2 regions of the Ruminococcus sp. 8Y-12 genome follow, and region 1 is predicted to be linked to the other one. Evidence: a T-box and tRNA genes for the amino acid it is inferred to sense, from the RefSeq annotation. Region 1 holds a T-box; the other holds one or more tRNA genes.
The links. A T-box is a leader RNA that pairs with one kind of tRNA and senses whether it is charged. The one in region 1 lies ahead of thrS (threonine--tRNA ligase), so its partner is inferred to be a tRNA-Thr.
Positions count from the first base shown of each region.

Region 2: it encodes a tRNA-Thr, which carries the amino acid that the T-box ahead of thrS (threonine--tRNA ligase) is inferred to sense. The anticodon was not compared.

Region 1 covers NZ_CM176623.1:2,453,304-2,458,831, reverse strand. The annotation lists gene hflC (protease modulator HflC) at 1-14, opposite strand, end outside; gene hflK (FtsH protease activity modulator HflK) at 32-1,114, opposite strand; gene AC0THY_RS09050 (DUF1540 domain-containing protein) at 1,727-2,041, opposite strand; gene thrS (threonine--tRNA ligase) at 2,095-4,020, opposite strand; T-box leader at 4,125-4,319, opposite strand; gene AC0THY_RS09040 (DUF6449 domain-containing protein) at 4,366-5,528, opposite strand, start outside.
Region 2 covers NZ_CM176623.1:3,957,610-3,963,137, forward strand. The annotation lists gene AC0THY_RS15875 (zinc ribbon domain-containing protein) at 1-155, shown strand, start outside; gene AC0THY_RS15880 (zinc ribbon domain-containing protein) at 152-913, shown strand; gene AC0THY_RS15885 (hypothetical protein) at 885-1,295, shown strand; gene AC0THY_RS15890 (2-hydroxyacid dehydrogenase) at 1,311-2,300, opposite strand; gene AC0THY_RS15895 (sugar O-acetyltransferase) at 2,422-3,036, opposite strand; tRNA gene AC0THY_RS15900 (tRNA-Thr) at 3,276-3,348, opposite strand; gene AC0THY_RS15905 (LCP family protein) at 3,980-5,155, opposite strand; gene AC0THY_RS15910 (metal-sensing transcriptional repressor) at 5,173-5,502, opposite strand.

The sequences.
Region 1 (5,528 bases):
TTTTTTATCTTCATATTTGTACTCTCCTCTCCTACTCCTGTGCATCTGTCTGAGCCTGAGTTTCTCCACCCTGGGCCCCTGCTTTCCCTTCAGTTTCACTCTGTCCTGTCTCTTGTTCCGCATCCGCGTCCTTGCCTTTGCTGTCTTCTTCCGTTCCGTTACCTGCAAACGGTTCCAAAGGCAACATCTTCTGTACGCCATCCCCGCTGTCAATGATCAGTTTAACTCCCGGAAGCACATTCTCCATTGTCTCATAGAACATTCTCTGTTTTGTTACTGCCGGATTTTTCTCGTACTCCGCATACAGTGCATTAAAACGGGCAACCTGGGCCTGCGCCTCATTGATCCTGGTCTGTTTTCTGGCCTCCGCATCCTTGATGATCTGATCCACCTTTGCCTCTGCCTCCGGTAGCTTTTCGTTGCGGTATTTGTTGGCGTTGTTCAGGGCTGTCTCCTTCCCCTGCTTTGCTGTTTCCACCATCTTAAAAGCTTTCATGACCTCTGCTGTGGGCGGCTCTGAGTCCTGAATCGTGATATTCACCAACTGGATTCCAATGTCTTGTTCCTCCAACTTGGCGGTAATCATCTCTTTGATCCTGGCCTGGATCTCACCCTTTCCAGTGGTCAGCACATCATCCACCCCGTAGCTCCCGATGACAGTCCTTATGCTACCCTGAGAAATATTCCTCAGGATATCTTCCGGCTGCCTGGAGGCGTACAGATATTGGACTGGTTCCGCAATCCGGTACTCCACAAAAAAATCCACGTTGATAAAATTGTAATCCTTGGTGATCATGATGCTCTCATCATCGATTGTCTGATTCTCCTCCACAGTATATCCAATGGGAAATCCCTGAATGGTGGTATTCACCTTTTTCACTCTCTGAATCACAGGGATCTTAAAATGCAGTCCTGTACTCTGCACTGCCTTGGGCTGTCCGAAGGTCACAAGCACTGCTTGCTCCTGCTCCTGTATCTGATAAAAGGAATCGTAGATCAGCCCTGCTGCTATGATCACTCCCACTGCAGCCAGCCCTATTTTTTTCATCCTGCCCGACCGCTTCTTTGCCTCTTCGAAATAATCCTCATTACGGTTTCTCCTCAGTTTCCACATAATGGTCCTCCTGTTTTTTCTTCTTACCATGCCTGATTGTATCATTTTGGACCCCATAAAAGTGGCAGTCCTATCCTTGTTTCAGCGAATGTGCACGCTCCGCTCAAGGTTGAAAGAAAAGGATTCTCCGCCTGCGGCGGGGCTGCCCCGGCAGCCATCTTCCACTCCGCCGCAGTGCGATCCCGCCCGGAGGGCTCTTTATATCATAGGGAATTCCGAAGGACTTTCCTATGATATAAAAAAAAGACCTTTACCCCAGTTGCCTGGAATAAAAGTCTTGCTGTTCACTTACATGATGCGGATATCGCTATCGTTCTGACGCCTTCATGTACCATCTCATTAATTAAAAAACGATGGCAGCTACTCCCTTTTCTTTGACAAAATATTATCACACTCTCACTTAAAATGCAAGCAAAATCGTAGAACTTTTACATTTCCTGAATGTTCTTGACATAGTTGGTGATTATAGATGAAGGCTTTCCTGTAGATGCTGCACTGCAGTACAAGAAAAAAATAGGCAAAGACATCTTAAAAGACATCTTTGCCTGTCGCACCCCCACGCGGGGATTTCTGGTGTAAAATAGCATCTGTGCTAAATATTGTAAATAATTTTTACTGTTGATCAAAAGTACCGCACTCTGTCTGCTCACAGTGACAGGCAGCAGCGCCGGTAATGCCGATCTTGTCCGCATGACATTTACAGTCTTCGTTGTACTTACATCTGCATGCTTCGCAGTCTACATCAATGTGCTGGGAAGGAGTTCCCATAGAGCTCTTTGCACCCTCACTGGTACGCTCTTTGAAGCTTGCACAGCAGGTCTCCTGGGGAGTGCTTGCGCTCTCGCCGCCCACCTTGATGTCACCCTTACTGCAGTACATTCCGTCGTTATATACGCATTTCTGCGCGGCACAAACTAATAATGGCATGATACTACCTCCTTTTTATTTAGTCAGGATAGTATCTGCCATTATTGTGAAAACTATTCTTCTGTTTCGATTTTTCTAATTTCTTTTTTTACGATTTCTTCTGTGATGTCCTGTATAAATGCATCTAAAGTTTTCTGACCTTCATCACCCGCAAAACGGCTTCTCACAGACACTAGGCCTTCTTCTTCCTCTTTTGCTCCCACAACCAGCATATAGGGAACCTTTGCAAGTCTGGCTTCGCGGATTTTATATCCAATCTTCTCACTTCGGTTGTCAATCTCTGCACGGATTTTGCTATCCTGCAGCTGCTTCTCTACTTTTTTAGCGTAGTCCATGTATTTCTCGGAAATGGGAAGCACACGCACCTGTTCCGGCGCCAGCCAAGTGGGGAATGCACCGGCAAAGTGTTCAATCAGGATACCAATGAACCGTTCAATGGAGCCAAAGGCCACCCGGTGAATCATGATGGGTCTGTGTTTCTCCCCGTCAGCTCCTGTGTATTCCAGGTTAAACCTCAAGGGCAGCTGGAAATCCAGCTGAATGGTTCCGCACTGCCAGGTCCTTCCAATGGAATCCTCCAGGTGGAAATCAATTTTGGGACCGTAGAAAGCGCCATCCCCTTCATTCACAACATAGTTGAGCCCAAGGTCATCCAGGGCACCCCTGAGCGCCTCTGTGGCCATCTCCCAGTCCTCATCGCTTCCCATGCTGTCCTCAGGTCTGGTGGACAGCTCCACATGATACTTAAAGCCAAAGAGATTGTAAACCTCATCAATCAGGCGTGCCACCCCTTTGATCTCATCGCGGATCTGCTCCGGCATCATAAAAATATGGGCATCGTCTTGGGTAAAGCAGCGAACTCTCATGAGTCCGTGCAGCTGTCCGGACTTCTCATGTCTATGCACCAGACCCAGCTCACCAAGACGCAGCGGCAGATCCCGGTAAGAGCGGGGCTCTGCCTGGTATACCAAGATTCCGCCTGGACAGTTCATGGGCTTGATTGCATAGTCCTGCTCATCGATTACAGTAGTGTACATATTGTCTTTGTAGTGATCCCAGTGGCCGGATGTCTCCCATAGCGTTCTATTTAAAATGATCGGGGAAGCAATCTCCTGGTAACCGTTTTCTCTGTGGATTTCATGCCAGTAATCCAGCAGTGTATTTTTCAGCACCATACCTTTTGGCAAAAAGAATGGGAATCCGGGACCCGCATCGTGCATCATAAACAAACCCAGCTCCCGCCCTAATTTTCTGTGGTCGCGCTTTTTGGCCTCCTCCAGCATCGTCAGGTATTCCTCCAGCTCTGCTTTTTTGCCAAACGCCGTACCATAGATTCTGGTGAGCATCTTGTTGTGTTCATCACCTCTCCAATAAGCCCCCGCCAGGCTTGTGAGTTTGAAAGCTTTTACAGGCTTTGTACTCATAAGGTGGGGACCTGCGCACAGATCAACAAACTCTCCCTGCTGATAAAAGCTGATCTCGGCATCTTCTGGCAGATCCTCGATCAGTTCTACCTTGTACGGCTCCTGACGCTCTTTCATATAGGCAATGGCCTCTTCCCTGGGTTTTGTAAAGCGCTCAATCGGCAGTGCCTCCTTGATGATCTTTTTCATCTCCGCCTCAATCTTCTCCAGATCCTGTGCAGTAAACGGAGTCTCTCGGTCCAGATCATAGTAAAATCCATCCGCAATGGACGGCCCGATCGCCAGCTTTGTATCCGGATACAAGCGCTTTACCGCCTGCGCCATAATATGGGATACCGTATGGCGGTAAGCAGCCAGACCGCTGGGGTCTGAGGCAGTGCAGATATTCAGTCCGCAGTCCTTGTCAATCACAGTGCGCAGATCCACAATTTCCCCGTCCACTTCCCCTGCGCATGCCATGCGCGCAAGTCCCTCACTGATATCCCTGGCTATCTCATACACGGACATAGCCTGGGCATATTCTTTTTTACTTCCATCTTTTAAAGTAATAATCATGCCATTTCTCCTCTTCTCGTGATATTTATAGCTGTTTGGCCCTTTCGGTCGTACACAGTAGAACTCTTTGTACTACAAAAAGCCCCTCTCTGCACAAATGTACAGAAAGGGGCGATATTTACCGCGGTTCCACCCTAGTTTAGCCCTGTTGGGCTTCTCATTGGACGATAACGGAGTCACCGGGCCGGATTGGGGCCACTCAGAGGTAGTCTTCAGATGTTTCCCATATAGGATGCTTCCACCAAACACATCCCTCTCTGGATACTTCCACACCCTACTCGTCTCTTCAGCGTGTTGTCTCTATCTACGCTTGATTATAACACCCAGCCCGGATTTGTCAACACCTCAATTATAATTTCTTTCCCCCACACAGGCAGGTATATCGTTTACATCAAAATTACAGTTGCCATAAATACTGTTTTGATTCTTCATCAGAATCTCAATGGTGTACGGCGCGCGTTCCTGCACTCCGGAACTCATGGACTCAAAGCTCCAGCCATTGTAGTTAGTCACCTTCATCTTGGATAGAATCTCCTGGATGTCCTCTGTTTTGTCAAATCTGTTGCGCGGATCATCCGGATCATAGTTTCCCTGCTCCTCGCTGTACACCAGAATTGCCTCTACCTCACTGACATTAACATTTTTCGTAACCTCGTATCCCAAAACCTCTTTCAGAAAAGCCAACGTTTCCTTAAAACTGCTGCAAACCGGATAACCGCTCTCACCGTAAATGATGCCATCGGCAACTGCATAATCAACACTGAGCGTAGCAACTACTTCTCCTGTAAGTTCTGTGCCCTCTGCATTTCTGAGTTCCTGTGTATAAATTTCCAGGAGTTTATCCCTCTCTTCTTGGGTCATGTCCAGATACTCACTTCCCCGAATGTTATCCAATGCAAAGGATCGAACCTGGTCAGCAGATTTGCTGAGAATTGGGAACAGTTTCTCTCTGTAAGCCTCATCACTCAAGACAGTTTCCATTGTTCTACGGGCAGTCTCAAGGCTTATATAGTAGTTCCTGTATACCTTCTTCCCGCTGTCCATCAGATATTCCACACTGATTGACATCCGTTCCCCCTCTGTGGCCTTATCCGCAAACTCAACTCCCTCCTGGGCCAGCTCATAGAGAGGATCAATATTCTCTGTAAGTGTGGCATTTAGGGCTGTAATTTGATCATAACTGGTTGCAATGCCCTCCTGGGTAACGCGGTATACCATGGCTCCGTTTAAATAGGAATTGTACACCGCCATCTGCTTGATATCCTCTTTTCTGGGGATATAGGAATCATATCCGATCCAGTCAAACCTGAATACACAGGCAATGAGCAGCGTTACCGCACCCACAATCACTATTTGAAGCTTATGGGCGAATATTTCCCTCATGTTTACATGGTAAATAAACTCAATCACAGCACTTAGGACAATCACTCCAACCACAATTCCGCCAAAGAACCAGATCGTACGGTTGTTGGACATCATCATAGACAGGTACAGGCCCACCATCAGAG
Region 2 (5,528 bases), 1.5 Mb from region 1:
CCCTCTTTTATCTGGATTCATTTGAAAGAATGACACAAAAGGAACAAAAATTGGTGGAAGGCTATCGCAAAGAGGGTGAAAACCTGCTTTCCCAAGTATACCACATGTCAAAGGAAGCGTTAATAGAATATTATGAGGAGGAATACACGCCATGAAATGTCCTTTTTGCGGCGCTAACCTAAGCCTGGAGGATGAAAAATGTCCGTATTGCGGGACCCCAAACCCAGAAGGATGCAGACACCAGGAAAACCTGCACCATTATCAGGCGGAATTTGAAAAAACAAAACAAGATGTCTATACTACCAGTAAGCGCTTTGCCCATCTGAGCGTCAAGACAACGATTATTGCTATTCTAATTCTATTAAATATAGCTGCAATCATATTAAACAGCCGTTCCTGGGATATCTACCGGGCGGTTACGTCTGCCTCCCTGGGCAGGAACCTGCCTTCCTATGTGCAGACAATGGATGCCTATATCGAGGAGGCTCGTTATCCGGAGCTTTCCGCCTTTTATAATCAAAATAATCTCTATCTTAGAAAAGAGTTAAAAGTCTATCAGGATATATCCAATGCTGCGCAAAGCTACAGCAGTGTGATGTACTATATTGGTAATATCACTCATTTAGACAGTTCTGATACCTGGTCTCTAAAAAGCCTGGCCTCCAACCTTGCTCTTTACTTCGAGATCGTTTCTTCAGACTACTTTATGAAAGAGGACACCGGGGACTATAAGGAAAATCATAGACTGGCTGTGAAGGATATGACAGACCGAATCAATCTTATGCTTAAGACTAACTGCAGTTTTACCCAGAAGGATCTGCAACAGCTGCCTTCCCTGTCAGAAAACGGAATACAAACACTGCTGAAAAGGAGGATGAACATCCATGAGATGCAAGAAAGTGAAGCTTTCTGATATTTTGATTGTGCTTTTGTCTTTGAGCCTTCTGCTCTTTCTCTTCAGCGGAATTCATTCGCTTATGGACGAGTTTCGTGACGTTATTTCATACGATGAGCAGAGCTTTGCCTGGGATTTACAGGACCAAAACTACAGTGAAATGCTGCGCAAGACGGTAAGCAATGAGGTTTCCGGCGCAGAGGCTTCGGATACATTGAAAGAATACTATGCCCTGTCCCGCTACTATGAGGCTGCGATGTATTACAAGATGTATTCTGACAATGGACAACAGGGAAAGGCTGATTCATACGCCGAAACCATGACCCGCGAAAAAGAAAAGACAGGTTATTTGAAATCAGAGATCTCCGAAATCAATAACCTGTTATCTATAAAAGAATAATCCATAGCAGAGCTTCTACAGCTCGTTCCCGTTTTCCCTACCCTCCACAAAGGCCAGTGCATTGTCAAGAGTGGTCTCGCTGATGGCCTCCAGTGCTTCTTTCGTGAAGAATCCCTGGTGTGACGTCACCATCACATTCGGAAAGGAGAGAAGCCTGGCCATGGTAGAGTGCCCCAGAATCCGTTCCGACATATCCTCATACACACTTCCATTCTCCTCCTCATACACATCCAGGCCCACGGCAAAAAACTTTCCGTCCCGGATTCCCTGAACCAAGTCATTTGTCTTAATCAGTCCTCCTCTGGAGGTGTTTACAAGCATTACTCCGTCCTTCATCTTTTGAATAGTCTCTGTATTAATCATGTGGTAGCTGGTCTTTAGCAGCGGACAGTGCAGGGAGATCAAGTCCGATTCTGCAAGTAAATGTTCAAAGTCCACATATTCCACAAAATCCAAATCCTTATTGGGGTATAAATCATATCCGATCACTCTCATTCCAAAGCCCTGGCAGATGCGCGCCATGGCTGCTCCGATTTTTCCTGTTCCTACAATTCCCGCCGTCTTTCCGTAAAGGTTCACCCCCATCAGTCCACTTAGGCTGAAATCATTCTCACGTCCTTTTATATATGCCTTGTGCATGTGTCTGTTTGCAGTGAGTACCAGTGCCATGGCATGCTCCGCAACAGCTTCCGGGGAATAGCTGGGTACATGCATCACTGTGATACCGCACTCCTTTGCCGTGTCCAGATCCACGTTATTGTAGCCTGCACAGCGCATAAGTATCAGTCTCACACCACATTTGCTCAGGAGCCGGATTGTCTGTGTGCCCAGCTCCATATTCACGAAAGCGCAGACCGCGTCGTAACCGTCCGCCAGCATAGCTGTCTCCCTTGTGAGATTTGGCTCAATAAAGGTAAACTCCAGGTCATGATAGGGACCCTTCTCCAAAAATTCTCTGAAGAACAGCTCATCGTAATTTTTTGTTCCGAAAAAAAGTATCTGCATATTCGTAGCCTCCTCATATGAGTAGTATACCCGCATTGGGAGGGCTCATACACCGCTTCTCCCGTATATTTAAGCGTAAAATAACCCCGCACTGTCCAAAGCAGACAAGGCGGGGCATTCTTTACTCAATATCAATTTCACGATCTCTATAATAATACTTATTATCCTTCTCAGTGATCTCCCTCATCACTCGGCAAGGATTCCCGTATGCAACCACATTGGAAGGGATATCCCTGGTCACCACGCTTCCGGCCCCAATTACTGTATTCTCCCCAATTGACACCCCCGGCATAATCACACAGTTGGCCCCAATCCAGGCATTCTCGTGAATATGGACAGGGAGATTATACTGGGCCTGCTTTCTGCGCAGATTCGGCTCCACTGGGTGTGTTGCAGTACACAGCACCACATTGGGCCCGATCATCACATGGTCATCCACAAAAATTTCACAGTCATCCACCAGGACCAGGTTGTAATTGGCATAAATATGACTGCCGAAATGCACGTTTTTGCCGCCCCAGTTGGCGTAAAAAGGAGTTTCGATGTAACACCCCTCACCAATCTCTGCAAACATTTCCCGCAGCAATTCCATTTTTTCCCTACTCTGACTGGGCTTTAAATGATTGAAGTCATACACCTTATCCAAATATGCAATCTGCTGCCTCATCAGATCATCGTCATTGCAGAAATAGAGCTTTCCACTGTGGATTCTGCTGAAAATCTCGTCTATTTCCATAGTTTTGTCCTCCTCAAGCTTTTTTCTAATTACTGTTCACTCAAGTCTGAGCATTTACTGCTCAGACCGTGAGAAAATGATTCAAGGGTGCATAAATCCCATCGCCGAAGGCGATTTTGCATGGATTTATGCATGTTACTGTGAACGTGTGAACAGTAACGTTTTCTAATAATTAAAACAAAAGAGTAGATAAATATATTACTAAGAACATACTCATCTACTCTTTCCTTCTCTGTCAAAGCTGGAAAAGAGACTTGAACTCTCGACCCCTTCATTACGAGTGAAGTGCTCTACCGACTGAGCTATTCCAGCTTATCTGGCGGCCACTTATGACCGCTGACCTAGATTATTATATATACTTTTGGAGAATTTTGCAAGTACTTTTTTTAGTATTTTTCACATTCTGTACAAGTATGGTAATCGTTCAGACGGGCTGATAAGAGGACGCTTCCACCGGCGCAGGGCTATGCTTCGGGGACGCGTGCAACATTCCGATGAACTATCTGCCAACTACAACTAAGTCGTTCGGGAAAGCCCTCACGACTAAGTTTCCGTAGGCAGAGGATTTCATCTACATTAAAACGCTCGCCAATTGTCCCCGAAGCATAGCCCTGCGCCGGAGGAAGCTGTTTCCCATAGGCGGGAGGTGGTGCTCTCAGGCGATTTTCAAACAAGATTGAGGGAAGTTCTCGGTTCTAGAACACAGTCACCCGGGCGTTGGCAGCTCTCTAAGCAAACAATTTACGTGCGTTTTTAGCGGCGGGGAAATGACCGTTTACGGAAACTTGGACGCGAAGGCTTTCCTGAGCGTCCTTAGTTGCAGTAACGGTTAGTTCCCCAGAGCGTTGCACGTGTTTGCGTGAGAGCTGCCAACGCCCGGGTGACGTCCGGCTGGTAACACAAGTAACAGACCTCCCCCCACCTGAACTGTTACACAGTATGCTTAATCCCCATACCCGGAAGTCTGTGTCTCCTCCGTCTCGCTCTCCTCCTCTGTGGAATTCTCTTTTCCGTTAGAGGCCAGTTCTTCTCCGGTTCCCTGATAGTTCTCTGAGCTGGCGGCGCTGTCCTCCGTAAATCCTGTCTTCTCAATGATGTAATCGCTTCTCTCCTTTACATCTGAAGAGGGCTCATAGTCTTCATTGTCAAACAGGAAGGTGTGCAGCTGATCTACGTTTGTCTCCAGGGTTACCGGAATCTCGTCATCCCCGTTTGTTGAATGGGTGAACGGGAAACCTGTGGTCTCACCCAGCTCATAGGACAGCATATTCATTCCCATGGAGAGAATTTCTGATTTGCTGAGATTGGTTTTGATCATAGGGAATACCTTATCCATGATCTCATTGAGTGTACCGATATCTGCCTTCTTTGCCTTATCAACAATCTTTGCAACCACCTCTCTCTGACGCGCTGTCCTCTTGAAGTCATTGCCGGCTGTAAAGCGGATACGCGCATAGGAGACTCCCTGCACACCGTTTACCAGATACGTGCCCTCGCCCGGAAGGTTCTCGTATTCTTTTCCCGTTACCTTTGAAGTCTCCACACAGTAGTTGTTCAGGTGAACACATTCCTCCTCCGTAACGGTGATCTCAATCCCTCCCAGCAGATCAATGATGTCCACCAGAGCATTGAAATCTACTGTCACAAAGCTTTTGATATCCAGATCCAGATTGGTGTTCAGCATGGTGATGGCTCTCTCTGCTCCACCGTTTGCATAGGCCGCATTGGCCTTTGCGTATCGGTCATGACCGATATCCAAATATGTATCTCTGTAAACAGAGACCAGTCTTACCACCTTTGTATCATTGTTGATGCTTGCTATAATAATAGTATCCGTGTTTGTCTGATCAATGTTCCCCTCCCGGGAATCCACTCCGAACAGCGCAATATTTGTGTACCCTTTAATCACTTCATCCGTCTCAGCAGCCTGATTGATGGTTACCTTGCTGCTGTCAAGCTGTTGGATCTGTATACTGTTCAGCTTTTTGTCCAGCTGCACATAGACAAAGGCCCCTCCGCATACCAGAACGAGCAGAAACACCTCGACAATAAAAAGAGTTCTCCTCCTCCTGTATTTTTTGAATGCTGCACTTTTTTTATCTACTTGTCTTTTTCCCATTTTCCATAATTCCTATCTTATTTTATAAATCTGTCGATGGCCTTATTCAACTCTTCTATGGCCTCTGTGTCTCCCGTCTCCACTGCATCCACCAGGCAATGCTGTATATGGTCGTGCAGAATCACCTTGCCTGTATTGTTTATGGCTGCCTTTACTGCCGAGAGCTGTATCAGCACCTCGCTGCAGTCCCTTCCGTTTTCCACCATCTTCTTGATGGATTCCAAATGCCCGATCGCCCTGGAAAGCCTGTTCAATACAGCTTTCGTATTTTCGTGCGTATGGGTATGCACGTGGGAATGTGGACGGTCCTCATTGTCGTGATCATGTATATGGGTGTGCTCAAACACACTGCCATCCTCTCTCACATGCGTAT